2 regions of the Neobacillus sp. KR4-4 genome follow, and region 2 is predicted to be linked to the other one. Evidence: a T-box and tRNA genes for the amino acid it is inferred to sense, from the RefSeq annotation. Region 2 holds a T-box; the other holds one or more tRNA genes.
The links. A T-box is a leader RNA that pairs with one kind of tRNA and senses whether it is charged. The one in region 2 lies ahead of tyrS (tyrosine--tRNA ligase), so its partner is inferred to be a tRNA-Tyr.
Positions count from the first base shown of each region.

Region 1 (4,652 bases), on a different contig from region 2:
GTACACCCGGATGAGCAATTTTGGGACCTAGTAGAAGATTCCTTTTCTGATGATCCATTAGAGAAAGAAATCCTGCTATCCTACTGTGAAACACTGACTCCGAACCAACAGAAATGGCTGCTGTACACCGTCCGTGATCAACTATCAATCAGAGAAATCGCCGAACTAGAAAAGGTCTCCCCCTCAGCCGTGAAAAGTTGGCGTAGCGGGGCTCGGGGAAAATTGAAAAAGATAGTGAGGGATTAGTGAGCTCGTTCATTACCTACCTGTTTTTAAAATTTTACCTAGTTTCGGTCTTATTACCAAGGACAAGCCTTTTGGGTTTGTCCTTACATTTGTCCAGCTCTTATTCATGACAAACCTCCACCAGCATCCCCAAATTTCTCAACTAATCAATCGTTTGATTGAAGCAGGCAAGGGTCTTGAAAATAGCGAATTCCTCTAACTAAACCTACGTGAAGTCTGTCGAACCTCGCTTAAAAATTCCGCAGGAAATATCCCTCTATTCTACAAAATTCCGTCATTGCTGAATAACCATTTTTATGAAGAATAACAACTTCCAGGAATAAGCAGCATATTAAAAACAAGGAAGCATAAATTAATCGGTGTAGCTGCTCTACTAATGTTGAAATATGACACAAAATCCCTAAGATCATTCTTTTAATAAAAGTCTCCAATTTAGTTAAAATTTTCTGGTATAATTTATTTTTAGAATATAATTTTGAACGTAAGGGGAGTGTATTTTGGAAGGTTCATTTGGATTGCTTTTAAATATAGTAATCACCATTTATTTAGTTATCGATTCTCGTAAGCATGGTAAAAGTCCCGTCCTTTGGGGAATTCTCGGTTTCATTTTTGGTGCGATTGCCCTAGGGATTTACTTAATTAAAACAGATCGAAAGGTAATCGGTTGGATTATTACGATTATTAGTATAATCGGATATATCGCCTTACTCTTAGTCATTATATTAGGGGTTGCGCTAATAATGGGCGGAGGATTTTCATAAGAAGTCGTTACATATCATAACTATTAAAACTATGCTGAATGAACAGCATAGTTTTTTTATGCTTGTATTCAATCACCAATTCTGTGATCTACTAATCTATTGTTATAATTATCAGAATCTAATAATCAGTTAGTTATTTACAAGACGCGCATAAATGTATATAATCCTATATAAATACTAGGAATTGATTGGGCGTGCGGATATGAGTATAGGGATTACGTTGATGGGTTTACTTGTTGGTTTTTTGGTAGGGTTGACTGGAGTCGGCGGAGCAGCATTGTTAACCCCGGTCTTAATTTTAATTGGGGTCAATCCTTCCATTGCTGTCGGTACAGACCTTGTTTATAATTCAATCACAAAGCTATTCGGACTTGTTCAACACTGGCGGCAAAAAACAGTGAATGTTCAGATGGTGAAGTATTTAGCGATGGGAAGTATCCCTAGTGCAGTCATTGCGATTGGCTCCCTTCACTATTTTGAAGCGTATTACCACAATCAAGAACAGATTATTAGGCATTCCCTCGGTTATATATTGATATTTGTCTCACTAGCTATCATTATCAGAACGTTTGTAGAGAAAAAATTAAGACCCAATCGTTGGCAAATGAAGCCTTTGAGTGAAAAGAAAACACTAACCATTTTAATTGGCTGCCTTTTTGGCTTTATCGTGGGACTCACTTCTTTAGGATCAGGTTCTTTATTCGCTGTGGCAATGATTTATCTTTATCGAATGAAAACATCAGAGATGGTTGGTACGGATATTACTCACGCGTTTCTTTTGGTTACAGTAGCAGGGATGCTTCATATCGGTTATGGAAATGTTAACTATATGCTTGTGGGGAATTTACTTATGGGCTCGATTCCGGGAGTACTGATTGGCAGCAGCATTTCGGCAAAGGTACCAACGAGACCGCTGCGAACCGTAGTTGCTGTATTAATCTTTGTAAGTGGTTTGAAGTTAATCTAATTTTGCATGAAAAAGTCAGCTAATATGCTGGCTTTTTTTATATGAACTTATTAGTGAGTTTCGTGTAGGTATGAGAAAGAAATTCCGACCTAATGTATTTAGAGGAAGCTTACGAAGCTGATATAAGCGGAGAAATTCCGCTTATTGTATATAGAGGAGGCTTATGAAGCCAATATAAGCGGAGAAATTCCGCTTAACTGCTCTAAATAAGGCAAAATCCAACGATTTGAATCATTTAGACGGAAAAACTTCCCTTATTATCGAAAAAATATGGGTATTTCGCAATTTAAACGGAATTTTTCCGCTTATTGTTCAAACACAGTAAAATCAACATTCAGTTATAACAGAGAAAGGCATAAAAAAACCACCTTCAAAAAATGGTTACTTTTTAAAGGTGGTTGTTATTAAATGAAAGTTGATTAGTTAAAAAAAAATGGCTCCGCAGGTAGGACTCGAACCTACGACCGATCGGTTAACAGCCGATAGCTCTACCACTGAGCTACTGCGGAATAATATATAGTGGGCCTAAATGGACTCGAACCATCGACCTCACGCTTATCAGGCGTGCGCTCTAACCAGCTGAGCTATAGGCCCAATTTGGAGCGGGTGATGAGAATCGAACTCACAACATCAGCTTGGAAGGCTGAGGTTTTACCACTAAACTACACCCGCATATAAAAATTTGGAGGCAACACCCGGATTTGAACCGGGGATAGAGGTTTTGCAGACCTCGGCCTTACCACTTGGCTATGCTGCCCAAACACTAGATCAAATGGGGCGGCTGATGGGAATCGAACCCACGAATGTCGGAACCACAATCCGATGCGTTAACCACTTCGCCACAACCGCCATAATGGTGGAGGGGGACGGATTCGAACCGCCGAACCCTGAGGGAGCGGATTTACAGTCCGCCGCGTTTAGCCACTTCGCTACCCCTCCATATAAATGAAAAATGGCTCAGGACGGAATCGAACCGCCGACACAAGGATTTTCAGTCCTTTGCTCTACCGACTGAGCTACTGAGCCTAAAAAATATGTATAAAAACAGTAGATTTACTACTAAGATAAAAATGGCGGTCCGGACGGGACTCGAACCCGCGACCTCCTGCGTGACAGGCAGGCATTCTAACCAACTGAACTACCGGACCAGAGTATTTTCAAGCATAGCTTGAAAATAACTTAATTGCGGGGACAGGATTTGAACCTGCGACCTTCGGGTTATGAGCCCGACGAGCTACCGGACTGCTCCACCCCGCGACGATAATAAAAAAGTGAAGTTTTCACATGCTCTTAGTATAACGACCGCCCCGATTTCAGAAAGCTTATTCAAGCAGCGGCTCAATCGTTGCGCTGTAGATTTATTCGAAGTAGCATATTCGAACGTGCTCCACCCCGCGACAACAATATATAAAGATAATGGAGGAGGAAGAGGGATTCGAACCCCCGCGCGGTATGACCCGCCTGTCGGTTTTCAAGACCGATCCCTTCAGCCAAACTTGGGTATTCCTCCGAATAAGTGGAGTCTAGGGGGATCGAACCCCTGACCTCCTGCGTGCAAAGCAGGCGCTCTCCCAGCTGAGCTAAGACCCCGTTATAAAATTAAAGAATGGTCGGGAAGACAGGATTCGAACCTGCGACCCCTTGGTCCCAAACCAAGTGCTCTACCAAGCTGAGCTACTTCCCGTTATATGCGCCCTGAGAGATTCGAACTCCCGACCTTTTGATTCGTAGTCAAACACTCTATCCAGCTGAGCTAAGGGCGCAAATGAATTTAATTCACTTAATGGTGCCGAGGACCGGAATCGAACCGGTACGGTAGTCACCTACCGCAGGATTTTAAGTCCTGTGCGTCTGCCAGTTCCGCCACCCCGGCTTATGTTGGAGCGGAAGACGGGATTCGAACCCGCGACCCCCACCTTGGCAAGGTGGTGTTCTACCACTGAACTACTTCCGCAATTAATTTTAAAAGTGAGCCATGAAGGACTCGAACCTTCGACCCTCTGATTAAAAGTCAGATGCTCTACCAACTGAGCTAATGGCTCGTACTAATGGTGCCGGCGAGAGGACTTGAACCCCCAACCTACTGATTACAAGTCAGTTGCTCTACCAATTGAGCTACCCCGGCATAATCTTTGAAAGATAGATATGGTGGAGGATGACGGGATCGAACCGCCGACCCTCTGCTTGTAAGGCAGATGCTCTCCCAGCTGAGCTAATCCTCCAAATTAATGATACTATTTTTCACTATCGTGAAAAAACTTTGGTGACCCCTACGGGATTCGAACCCGTGTTACCTCCGTGAAAGGGAGGTGTCTTAACCACTTGACCAAGGGGCCAGATTATATTTTGACAAAAAAATAACCCGATAGGGCTTGCCTGGCAACGTCCTACTCTCACAGGGACGCGTGTCCCAACTACCATCGGCGCTGAGAAGCTTAACTTCCGTGTTCGGTATGGGAACGGGTGTGACCTTCTCGCCATTGCTGCCAGACTATTAAATTGAGGAATCATTCCCTCAAAACTAGATAATGCAGAAGAAGTTTTTGTAAACTTGAGTTCACCTTAAAATTGGTTAAGTCCTCGAACGATTAGTATCAGTCAGCTCCACATGTTACCACGCTTCCACCTCTGACCTATCAACCTGATCATCTTTCAGGGTTCTTACTAGCTTACGCTAT
Region 1 is NZ_JBHHJU010000037.1:45,035-49,686, forward strand. It holds gene ACE198_RS25335 (sigma-70 family RNA polymerase sigma factor) at 1-246, shown strand, start outside; gene ACE198_RS25340 (hypothetical protein) at 744-1,007, shown strand; gene ACE198_RS25345 (sulfite exporter TauE/SafE family protein) at 1,210-1,974, shown strand; tRNA gene ACE198_RS25350 (tRNA-Asn) at 2,409-2,483, opposite strand; tRNA gene ACE198_RS25355 (tRNA-Ile) at 2,495-2,568, opposite strand; tRNA gene ACE198_RS25360 (tRNA-Gly) at 2,573-2,646, opposite strand; tRNA gene ACE198_RS25365 (tRNA-Cys) at 2,658-2,731, opposite strand; tRNA gene ACE198_RS25370 (tRNA-His) at 2,748-2,823, opposite strand; tRNA gene ACE198_RS25375 (tRNA-Tyr) at 2,829-2,913, opposite strand; tRNA gene ACE198_RS25380 (tRNA-Phe) at 2,928-3,000, opposite strand; tRNA gene ACE198_RS25385 (tRNA-Asp) at 3,046-3,122, opposite strand; tRNA gene ACE198_RS25390 (tRNA-Met) at 3,158-3,231, opposite strand; tRNA gene ACE198_RS25395 (tRNA-Ser) at 3,392-3,484, opposite strand; tRNA gene ACE198_RS25400 (tRNA-Ala) at 3,492-3,564, opposite strand; tRNA gene ACE198_RS25405 (tRNA-Pro) at 3,582-3,658, opposite strand; tRNA gene ACE198_RS25410 (tRNA-Arg) at 3,664-3,737, opposite strand; tRNA gene ACE198_RS25415 (tRNA-Leu) at 3,759-3,847, opposite strand; tRNA gene ACE198_RS25420 (tRNA-Gly) at 3,854-3,928, opposite strand; tRNA gene ACE198_RS25425 (tRNA-Lys) at 3,944-4,016, opposite strand; tRNA gene ACE198_RS25430 (tRNA-Thr) at 4,024-4,099, opposite strand; tRNA gene ACE198_RS25435 (tRNA-Val) at 4,121-4,196, opposite strand; tRNA gene ACE198_RS25440 (tRNA-Glu) at 4,236-4,310, opposite strand; rRNA gene rrf (5S ribosomal RNA) at 4,349-4,465, opposite strand; partial or broken rRNA gene ACE198_RS25450 (23S ribosomal RNA) at 4,543-4,652, opposite strand, start outside.
Region 1: it has a tRNA-Tyr gene. The T-box ahead of tyrS (tyrosine--tRNA ligase) is inferred to sense a tRNA for this amino acid. The anticodon was not compared.

Region 2 (4,652 bases):
GCGTTCATTAACTTTGCCCATAAGTTATTGGTCCGTGCACTATAAGACATTCCAGATGTCTGAAGCGATTTTGGTGTATCATATCCTCTCCAAAGACCAAAGGTGACATTAGGGTTTGAAGCAACAAACCAGGAGTCAATATATTGATTTCCTGTTCCTGTTTTCCCTGCCCAGTCGCTGCTAAAGTTTAATTGGCTTCTAACACCTGCTGCCGTTCCCATTTTAACAACGTCTCGCATCATATCGAGGGTTAAATAAGCTGTTTGCGGTTTAAAGACTTTAACGGGTGTTACCTGATGCTGATAGATAACCTTGCCATTTTTATCAACAATTTTATCAATCATATAAGCATCAATAAATTTACCATTGTTAGCGAAGGTGCTGAATGCATTGGTATTTTCTTCAATTGTTACCCCATTTGTCATCGAGCCAATCGAGGTAGCTAGATTTGTATAATCGTCTTTTCGTAAAGAGGTAAATCCCATTTTTTCAAGATACTTGGCAGGACGCTGCTCGACTATACTCTTGTATAGTTTAACAGCAGGAACGTTATAAGATTTCGCCAGAGCATATCGTGCTGAAACCAATCCGCTATAGCGATAGTCATAGTTTTGCGGCCATGGATCACTTCTGCCGGGCGCTAAAGCTAATGCTACGTTAGGCAGCGGTGTGCCTGGAGCTGCTTTTCCTAACTCAATCGCAGGTGCATACACTAGAAGCGGTTTCATTGTGGAGCCGTTTTGTCTAATGGCATTGGTTGCGTGATTAAGCTGTTGATCATCATAATTCCTTCCAGCCACAAAACTGATAATTTTTCCAGTTTTGTTTTCAATCAGCTCTGCTCCCACCTCAGCAGGTTCCATAACCGTTTTGACCTCTCCAGTTTCTGGATCCTTTTTTTCTTGAGGTTTATCAGGTCCGTAATATTGATAATTATCCTTTACCTTCTGCATAGCATCATAGATTTTTTTGTCAATCGTCGAATGAATCTTGTATCCATTTTGACGCAAAGCATTTCTGGCTAAAATTTGATATTTATAAGCGAGATTATCATCGTTCTTTAACTCTTTTTCTGAAATCCCATCATTTTTTGCTAAGACGGTAGTTAAAACTTCAGTGGAACGCTTTTCAATTTCGACTGTTAGCCAAGGATATTTTTCGAGTGGATTTGCGACAGGTTTGATAAAATCCTTCTTAATATCATAGGCAGAGGCCTCTGTATACTGCTTTTGGGTGATATAGCCACCATCAAACATTCTTTTTAGGACTGTTTGCATCCTTGTAAGACCTGGTTCAAGATATTTTGGTTCTTTTATCGTCCCTTCTCTTGTGAAAGGCGTATATCCGAATGGGCTTTGAGGCAATCCTGCAATGAAGGCTGCTTGTGGTAGTGTTAAATCACTTGCCTTTTTACCAAAGATTCCTTTTGCCGCTGCTTGGACACCAGCAATATTTCGTCCTGACGAGTTTCTTCCTAACGTAGACACGTTTAGATAAGCTTCCAAAATTTCCTTTTTATCAAAAAATTTCTCTAAACGAAGGGCAAGTAATATTTCACTCGCTTTTCTTTGAAATGAAACTTCATTGGTTAAAATTTGATTTTTAATTAATTGCTGTGTTAAGGTACTACCGCCGGATTGTACCGCGGAGTTTGTCACTTCTTGGAAGACTGCCCGGAATACGGCTTTTGGTACGACACCTTTATGTTTGTAGAAGTATTCGTCTTCAGTCGCAACAACTGCGTTCACCAAATAATCGGATACATCTTCTAGCTTTACTTCTTCTCGTTCTAAATCTGTACGGAGTTTTCCAAGATATTTATTATCAGCAAAATATAACTCAGATGTTTCCGTGTAGTTATAAATGTCCTTTTTCATGCTGTCATAGGATCGGACAGGTTCATCTTTAACAAGTGAGGCAAAATAACCAGCACCGACACCTGTTGCAAATGATCCACCCAGAATTACTACTGTTAGTACAAGGAGAAACAGATTCCAAACGACTTGATATGTGATTCTTGCACTTTTAACCGTTTTTCTATGGGTAAATATGTTCAGTACGGATTTTGATTTTTCGAGCCATGCTTGTAATTTTTCAACCATCTATAGTATCACCTCATCTAAAATCACATACATTATAGCATATCAAAGGTATAAAAACTGACAAAGTTCTACATTATCTGAAATTTCCAGTTGTGTTTGACAAGTAACTATAATTATGGTAAAAAAAGCTATACATTAATTTAATAAAAAGCTATGAAGGGAACCAACTGTAGTTCTTCTATCCCTGTTTGTAGAGAGTCAGCGGTGGTGCAAGCTGATACATATAGAAGAATGAATTACGTCCTTGAGCTTTCTCTGTGAAGATTGATTGACAGTAGTGGAGAACGGTCTAAACCGTTAATTTTATGAGTTGGAGGAATGTTCCTATTCCTCAAGCTGGGTGGTACCGCGTAAATTTACGTCCCTGCATTTTGCAGGGGCGTTTTTATTTTTTTACATTATTGGAGGGAATATTTATGGATTTATTACAAGATTTGACTTGGAGAGGGATTATTTACCAGCAAACGGATGAAGAGGGGTTAAAGGATACCTTAAGTAAGGAGCCAATTTCTTTGTATTGCGGTGTCGACCCAACCGCAGATAGTATGCACATCGGCCATTTACTGCCGTTTTTAACATTAAGAAGATTTCAACAGCATGGACACCGTCCGATTGTCTTAGTTGGCGGAGCAACAGGATTAATTGGTGACCCAAGTGGAAAAAGCGAAGAACGAAAGCTGCAAACTCTTGAAACAGTTCAAGATAACGTAGCGGGAATTAAGAAGCAGCTTGAATCTATTTTCGAATTTGCAGGCGAAAATGGGGCTATTATGGTTAATAACTATGATTGGGCAGGCTCTATGGATGTCGTTACATTCTTGCGTGATATTGGTAAACATATCGGCGTGAATTATATGCTTGCAAAAGACACTATTGCCAATCGCCTTGAGACAGGAATTTCATTCACTGAATTCACATACACCATTTTACAAGCGATGGATTTCCTTCATTTGTATGAGAACCATAACTGTAAATTGCAAATCGGAGGAAGTGACCAGTGGGGGAATATCACTACAGGGTTGGAATTAATCCGTAAAGTTCAACCAGAAGGCTCGAAGGCATATGGGTTAACGATTCCGCTTGTGACCAAAGCAGACGGTACTAAGTTTGGGAAAACGGAAAGCGGTGCGATTTGGTTAGATCCTGAAAAAACAACGCCATACGAGTTCTACCAGTTCTGGATTAATACCGCAGATGCCGATGTTGTTAAATACTTAAAGATTTTCACATTCCTTTCGCACGAGGAAATTGAACAATTAGAAAGTGCTGTTCAGGAAGAGCCTCATCTTCGTAAGGCCCAAAAGGTATTAGCAGAAGAAATGACTCGTTTGATCCACGGAGAAGATTCCTTACAGCAGGCAATCAAAATTTCTCAGGCATTATTTAGTGGGGATGTAAGCAGTCTTTCAGCGACGGAAATTGCGCAGGGTTTTAAAGATGTACCAGCATATACTTCACAAAATGAGGAGAATTTGGTCGACCTTTTAGTTGCGGCGAAAATTTCTCCATCCAAGCGTCAAGCACGGGAAGACATTTCAAATGGTGCCGTCACAGTTAATGGCGAAAAAATCACAGATACCGCTTATGTATTAGCAGAAACCGATCGGATCGAAGGACAATTTACAATTGTTAGAAGAGGTAAGAAGAAGTACACATTAATCAAATACTAATAGGAGAAGGGCTTTGGGTTCAAAGCCCTTTTTTTGGGCTGGCACAGAATCCTTGCAAAAAACTAAACAGGCACAACCAGCTATATTCACTAGTTGTGCCTGTTCCCATATGACAGCTTAGGCAGCCTGTTCTTCGATGTGTTCTTTAACTTCATGACCTTCCCATTTAGTGATAACAATAGCAGCTAGTGAGTTACCAACAATGTTTACACATGTACGGGCCATGTCCAGCAGCCTGTCTACGCCTAAAATAAACGCCAAGCCCTCGACTGGAATACCGACACTTCCTAAGGTTGAAAGCAGGACGACAATTGAAACACCAGGGACACCTGCAATTCCTTTTGAGGTAATCATTAAAATAAGGACTAATGTAATCTGTTGTCCAATGCTCATATGAATGCCATACATTTGAGCGATGAACAGTGCTGCAATTGCCTGATACAAGGTTGAACCATCGAGATTAAAGGAATAGCCAGTCGGAATCACGAATGAAGTAATCCCTTTCGGACAGCCGATTCGCTCCATTTTTTCCATGATTTTCGGAAGGACGGTTTCCGAACTTGCGGTGGAATACCCTAAAATTAATTCGTCTTTTAAGTAAGCTAATAGCTTAAAAATATTATAGCCGGCTATTTTTGCGACAATGCCAAGGACCACAATAATAAAGAATATCATTGCTCCATAAACGGTCATTACCAATTTTCCGAGCGGTATTAATGATTCCAACCCAAATTTCGAAACTGTAACCCCAATTAAGGCAAACACCCCAAATGGAGCAATCTTCATAATCTGATTGGTTACATAGAACATCGCATCAGCAGTACCCCTAAAAAACGCGATAATCGGCTTACCTTTTTCACCAATTGCCGCAACGCCAAGT
Region 2 is NZ_JBHHJU010000048.1:4,395-9,046, reverse strand. It holds gene ACE198_RS27200 (transglycosylase domain-containing protein) at 1-2,102, opposite strand, end outside; T-box leader at 2,247-2,471, shown strand; gene tyrS (tyrosine--tRNA ligase) at 2,519-3,772, shown strand; gene ACE198_RS27190 (cation:dicarboxylate symporter family transporter) at 3,890-4,652, opposite strand, start outside.